2 linked regions of the Mumia flava genome follow. The protein of the gene in region 1 interacts with the protein of each later gene in a pairwise test. Links are inferred from orthologs where the notes say so. Each region holds a gene or a part of one and is shown on either strand. Other genes may lie near its edges. The genes, in order: rlmB and CLV56_RS13080.

Region 1 (3,309 bases):
GCTGCGGCGGTGGATGACCCACGAGGGCTACGCGGTCACCCTGGTCGCGAACGTCACCGACATCGACGACAAGATCCTCGCGAAGCAGTCCGAGGAGGATCGGCCGTGGTGGGCCGTCGCGTACGCGAACGAGCGCGCGCTGCACGCGGCGTACGACGTGCTCGGCTGCCTGCCGCCGACGTACGAGCCACGCGCGACCGGCCACATCCCCGAGATCGTGGGGCTGGTCGAGACGCTGATCGAGCGTGGGCACGCCTACGTCGCCCCGGACGGGTCGGGGGACGTGTACTTCGACGTGCGCAGCTGGCCGGACTACGGCGAGCTGTCGCGGCAGCGGCTGGACGACATGCTCGACGCCGGTGACGCCGACCCCCGGGGCAAGCGCGACCCGCGCGACTTCGCGCTCTGGAAGGGCCACAAGGCCGATGAGCCGGGGACCGCCGCCTGGCCGTCGCCGTGGGGTCCCGGCCGGCCCGGGTGGCACATCGAGTGCACGGCGATGGCGACGAAGTACCTCGGTCCCGCCTTCGACATCCACGGCGGCGGTCTGGACCTGCGCTTCCCCCACCACGAGAACGAGCTCGCCCAGGCGCGCGCGGCCGGGCTCGACTTCGCGGCGAGCTGGATGCACAACCAGCTCCTGCGCATCGGCGGCGAGAAGATGAGCAAGTCGGTCGGCAACTCCCTGCTGGTCAGCGAGGTCGTGAAGCGGTTCCGGCCGATCGACGTGCGTTACTACCTGGTCGCGGCCCACTACCGGTCGGTGATCGACTACTCCGAGGCGGCGCTCGCCGAGGCCGCGACGGCGTTCGGACGGATCGAGGCGTTCGTACGGCGTGCGAGCGAGGCGTCCGGTGCTCCGCGCGACCTCGCCGACGCGGAGGGTGCGGTGTCCGACGCGTTCGCGACCGCGATGGACGACGACCTCGCGGTGCCGGCGGCACTCGCGGTGGTCCAGGACGCGATCCGCGAGGGCAACAAGCTGCTCGCCGCCGCCGACGTGGACACCGTCGCCCTGCGTACGCTCGTCACCTCGGTCCGCAGGATGCTCGACGTGCTCGGGCTCGATCCGCTGTCGCCGACGTGGGCGGGCGCCGACGCCGACTCCGGGGCGGAGCGTGAGGCGCTCGGTACGCTGGTGGACGCACTGCTCGACCAACGCGCCGAGGCCCGCGCCGCGCGCGACTTCGCGACCGCCGATCGGGTCCGCGACCAGCTCAAGGCCGCGGGCGTCGAGGTCGAGGACACGCCGTCGGGACCACGCTGGTCCGTCGGCGCAGCATCCGGGAGCGAGGACTGATGGCCGGCAACAGCCAGCGCAAGGGCGCGATGAACAAGTCGCGCAAGGGAGCCAACGTCGGGTCCGGCGGACAGCGCCGCCGCGGCCTGGAGGGCAAGGGCCCCACCCCGAAGGCGGCCGAGCGGCCGAACCACAAGGCGTACAAGATGGCCAAGGCCGCCGAGAAGCGCCGCCCTCCGGCCCCGCGCAAGAAGCGCGGCGACGAGGCCGAGTGGGCCGCCGGGCGCAACTCCGTGCTCGAGGTGCTGCGCGCGGACATCCCGATCGCGTCGCTCTACGTCGCCGAGGGGATCGACCGCGACGACCGGGTCCGTGAGATCTTCGCCCTCGCGGTCGACAAGCGTCTGTCCGTGCTCGAGGTCAGCAAGCCCGAGCTGGACCGCTTCACCGACCGGGCGGTGCACCAGGGCGTCGCCGCGAAGCTCCCTCCGTACGAGTACGCGCACCCGGACGACTTCCTCGAGACCGCCCGCGAGCGGGGCGAGGACCCGCTGATCGTCGTCCTCGACTCGATCACCGACCCGCGCAACCTCGGCGCGATCGTGCGCAGCGCCTCCGGGTTCGGCGCGCACGGCGTCGTCGTCCCGGAGCGGCGGGCCGCCGGCATGACCGCGTCGGCGTGGAAGACCTCGGCCGGCGCGGCCGCGCGCGTCCCGGTGGCGCGGGCGACGAACCTGACCCGTCAGCTCAAGGCGTACGCCGCCGAGGGACTCATGATCGCCGGACTGGCCGCCGACGGGGAGGTGGCGCTGCCGGACCTCGACCTGGCGGAGGGGCCGCTCGTGCTCGTCGTCGGCAGCGAGGGCAAGGGCCTGTCGCGGCTGGTCTCCGAGACCTGCGACGTCCGGGTGTCGATCCCGATGGCCTCGAACCTCGAGTCGCTCAACGCCGGCGTCGCCGCCGGGATCGCTCTCTACGCGATCGACCAGCGCCGCTCCTCAGGCGGCTGAGGCTCCTCGGGGGCTCGGTGTGGGCGCCGGTAGGCCCCGAGCAGCAGCGCCGCGAGCAGCGGGTAGACCACGAAGCCGTAGTAGACGACGTTGACGAACGGGAAGTCGTAGAGCGGCTCCGGGAGCCGGGTGATCTGCTCGAACAACCACCGCGGATCCGCGACGACCAGGACCAGCGACGGCACCACCCCGTACAGCATCCCGGCGACGGCGGGGCACAGCCACGAGATCCGGCCCGCGGCGGAGACACCGAGGAGCACGGTTGCGGCGAGGGCGACGAGCAGGAACGTCTCCGGTGCGGCGTGCCAGTCTGCCGACCGCGTGCCCGTCAGCCTGCCCAGCGCGTAGTTCCGCTGGTGCAGCGCCCAGTCGATCGCCACGAGAGCGACGGGCGTTGCGAGAACGCCGATGAGGACGCCGACGACGTGCCGCGCCGGCGACCGACCGCCGTCGCGATCATCGCTCGGATCACTCCGGTCCGTCCCGACGGGCGTGGACTCGTACACCGGCTCGGTCGGCGGTTCCCAGGAGCGCATGCTGGACTCTAGCGAGTGCCGAGGGCCCGCTGACCGTCCGATAGCGTGGGGCGCGATGATCGAGATCGCGAACCTCACCAAGACCTTCGGGCCCGTGCGGGCGGTGGACGACCTCTCGTTCTCGGTCCGCCCGGGCGCCGTCACCGGCTTCCTCGGACCGAACGGCGCCGGCAAGACCACCACCCTGAGGATGCTGCTCGGCCTGGTCACGCCGACCTCGGGCAGCGCCACGATCGACGGTCGGACGTACGACCAGATCGACGACCCGGGCCGTGTGGTCGGTGCCGCGCTCGAGGCGGCGAGCTTCCACCCCGGTCGGACGGCGCGCGACCACCTGCGGGTCTACGCGCCCCACGTCGGGGTGTCCGATGCCCGCTGCGACGAGGTGCTCGAGATGGTCGGGCTCGCCGAGGCCAGGAAGCGGCGCGTCGGCGGTTTCTCGCTCGGGATGCGGCAGCGTCTCGGGCTCGCGACGACGCTGCTCGGTGACCCCCCGGTGCTGATCCTCGACGAGCCGGCCAAC
Region 2 (3,212 bases), 1.4 Mb from region 1 along the record:
ATCTACACCCACGCCGGTCCGGAGATCGCGGTCGCGTCGACGAAGGGGTTCCTGACCCAGATCGTCGCCTGCTACCTGCTGGGCCTCTACCTCGCGCAGGTCCGCGGCACGAAGTTCGGCGACGAGATCGCCTCGACGGTCTCCGAGCTCCAGCGGCTGCCGGAGGGGGTCCAGGAGGTGATCGGGGCCGCCGGCCAGGTCCGGACGCTCGCGCGCGACCTCGCCGACCACCGCACGTTCCTCTTCCTCGGGCGGCACGTCGGCTACCCGGTCGCGCTCGAGGGCGCGCTCAAGCTGAAGGAGCTGGCCTACCTGCACGCCGAGGGGTTCGCCGCCGGCGAGCTCAAGCACGGCCCGATCGCCGTGATCGAGCCGGGGCTGCCGGTCTTCGTGATCGTCCCGCCGCGCGGGCGCGACCAGCTGCACGAGAAGGTCGTCAGCAACATCCAGGAGATCCGGGCGCGCGGGGCGCGCACGATCGTCCTGGTCGAGCACGGCGACGACTCGGTGCTGCCGTACGCCGACGAGGTGATCCGGCTCCCGAAGGCGATGACCCTGCTGCAGCCGGTGCTCGCGGCGGTCCCGCTGCAGATCTTCGCCGCCGAGCTCGCGACGGCGCTCGGCCACGACGTCGACCAGCCGCGCAACCTGGCCAAGTCCGTCACCGTCGAGTGAGGTCGCCGCGATGCTGAGGGCGCACCGATGCTGAGAGCGCACACCGTCTCCGACGTCCGGGCGGCCGAGGCCGCCCTGATGGCGCGGACGGAGCCGGGTGCGCTGATGCACCGGGCCGCCGCCGGCCTCGCGGGATTCGTGCGCGAGACAGCGCCCCCGCAGGTCCCCGTGGTCTTCCTGGTCGGCACGGGCGACAACGGTGGTGACGCGCTGTACGCCGCAGCCGAGCTGGCGCGCGAGCGGGTGGTCGCGTGCGCCGTCGTCGACCAGTCCCAGGCCCACCGCGGCGGGATGGAGGCGGCGTACGCCGCGGGCTGCCGGTTCGTGGGCTCGACCCACGGCTATCCGGTCGTGGTCGACGGGGTGGTCGGCATCGGCGGCCGACCCGGGTTGCGCGGGCCGGCCGAGGGGTGGCGTGCCGAGATCGAGGCCGACCGGCCGTACGTCGTCGCCGTCGACGTCCCGAGCGGGGTCGACGTCGACGGCGCACGGGTGCCCGAGGCGTTCCTGCCGGCGGACGCGACCGTGACCTTCGGGACCTTCAAGAACGCGCTGCTGGTCGACCCCGCCGCGCAGTGGGCGTCTCGCGACGGGCTCGCACGGCTGGTCGACATCGGACTCGGCCCGTACCTCCCTCGGCCGTCGCTCGAGGCCCTCGAGGTCACCGACACCGAGATGCTGATGCGGGTTCTGCGACCGACGCTGGCGGGGCGTTCGGGTGGACCCGTGCACAAGTACACCCGCGGCGTCGTCGGCGTGGCAGCCGGATCGAGCCGCTACGCCGGGGCGGCGATGCTGTGCGTGGCGGGAGCGCGCGCCGGGGCTGCGGGCATGGTCCGGTTCCTCGGCGAGGACGACCTGGCCCGGCGGGTGGTCGACCGGTACCCCGAGGTCGTCGCCCACACCGATCCCGCCGAGGCCGGACGCGTGCAGGCCTGGGTGGTCGGGTCGGGCGGCGGCGAGGCGGCCGGAGCGCGGCTCGAGCGGGCCCTGGGCGACCGGGTCCCGGTCGTCGTCGACGCCGATGCGCTGGCCCACCTCCCGGAGACCGTGGAGGTCCCGGCACTCCTGACCCCGCACGCGGGTGAGCTGGCCACGATGCTGGGAGTCGACCGCGACGCCGTGGAGGCCGATCCGCTCGGGCACGTCCGGACGGCCGCGCAGCGCTGGCGCACGACCGTGCTGCTCAAGGGCGCGCGCACCCTGGTCGCGCACCCGGACGCCCCCGTACGGGTCAACCTGACCGGGACCCCGTGGCTCGCGACCGCCGGTGCCGGTGACGTGCTCGCCGGCCTCGCCGGATCGTTCCTCGCGGCCGGAGCCCACCCCCTCGACGCGGGGTCGCTGGCCGCCTTCGTGCACGGGGCGGCGGCCACCGCGGCCTCGGGCGGTGGGCCGGTGACGGCGGGAGCGGTCGCCGAGGCGATCGGACCGGTCGTCACCGCGTGGCGCAACGGCACGCTGGCGGCCTCGGCGGTCCGCGACTGGAGGACCGCGTGAGCGCTCCGGCCGAGGCGGTCGTCGATCTCGACGCGTACCGCGCGAACCTCGCACGGCTGCGAGGCGCTGCACCGACCGCGGCGCAGATGGCGGTCGTGAAGGCCGACGGCTACGGCCACGGGGCGGTGACGATGGCGCGTGCCGCCCTCGAGGCGGGTTCTGAGTGGCTCGGTGTCGCCACGGTGGAGGAGGCGGTGCGCCTGAGATCGGCCGGTGTCGACGGTCCGGTGCTGGCGTGGCTGTGCCCGGCGGGCGCGGACCTCGGCCCCGCGATCGACGCCGGGGTGGACGTCGCAGCGGGGTCGGTCGAGCAGCTCGACGCGGTGCTGGCCGCGCCCGCGAGACGGCGGCCTCGCGTCCACCTGAAGGTCGACACCGGGATGGCGCGAGGCGGGGTCCGGGGTGCCGACCTGAGCGCGCTGATCGCCGCGGCCGCCCGCGCGCACCACGGCGCGCGGATCGAGGTCGTCGGGATCTTCTCGCACCTCGCGTGCGCCGACGAGCCGGGCTCGCCGGTCAACGCCGAGCAGCGCACGGCGTTCGACGCGGCGGTGGCCGAGCTCGCCGCCGCCGGGATCACCGACGTGCTCCGACACCTCGCGAACTCCGCGGCGACGCTCGTCGACCCCGCCGCGCACCACGACCTCGTGCGGGTCGGGATCGCCACCTACGGGATCAGCCCGGGCGAGGCTCTCGGCGCGCCGGAGGACCTGGGCCTGCAGGCGGTGATGACGCTGCGCAGCGCGCTCGCGCTGGTCCGTCGCGTCCCCGCGGGGACGGGCGTCTCGTACGGTCACACCTTCGTCACGCAGCGGCCGACGACGCTGGGCCTGGTGCCGATCGGCTACGGCGACGGCGTGCTCCGGGCCGCCTCGAACACCGCCGAGGCGCTGGTGGCCGGCACCCGGGTGCGCGTCGCCGGCCGGGTGTGCATGGACCAGCTCGTGCTGGACCTCGGGGACCTGGACGTGCGACGGGGCGAGGAGGTCGTCCTGTTCGGCTCTGCGGGGCGGGGCGAGCCGACCGCGGAGGACTGG

Evidence for each region.
Region 2: the proteins of rlmB (region 1) and CLV56_RS13080 interact in binary tests that used the Escherichia coli proteins (3 or more experiments, as listed by UniProt). The link is inferred for Mumia flava from one-to-one orthologs.

The regions. Positions count from the first base shown.
Region 1 is NZ_PGEZ01000001.1:1,380,881-1,384,189, reverse strand. Bases 276-3,274 are described here. They hold rlmB (23S rRNA (guanosine(2251)-2'-O)-methyltransferase RlmB), read left to right. Parts: upstream 276-1,299; coding sequence 1,300-2,250; downstream 2,251-3,274. Other genes in these bases: CLV56_RS06525 (ABC transporter ATP-binding protein), read left to right, coding at 2,842-3,274; CLV56_RS06530 (hypothetical protein), read right to left, coding at 2,214-2,786; cysS (cysteine--tRNA ligase), read left to right, coding at 276-1,300. Also shown: more of cysS, read left to right, coding at 1-275; more of CLV56_RS06525, read left to right, coding at 3,275-3,309. UniProt on the Escherichia coli protein: Specifically methylates the ribose of guanosine 2251 in 23S rRNA.
Region 2 is NZ_PGEZ01000001.1:2,798,839-2,802,050, forward strand. The notes cover bases 37-2,938. They hold CLV56_RS13080 (NAD(P)H-hydrate dehydratase), read left to right. Parts: upstream 37-702; coding sequence 703-2,175; downstream 2,176-2,938. Other genes in these bases: glmS (glutamine--fructose-6-phosphate transaminase (isomerizing)), read left to right, coding at 37-675; alr (alanine racemase), read left to right, coding at 2,172-2,938. Also shown: more of glmS, read left to right, coding at 1-36; more of alr, read left to right, coding at 2,939-3,212. UniProt on the Escherichia coli protein: Bifunctional enzyme that catalyzes the epimerization of the S- and R-forms of NAD(P)HX and the dehydration of the S-form of NAD(P)HX at the expense of ADP, which is converted to AMP.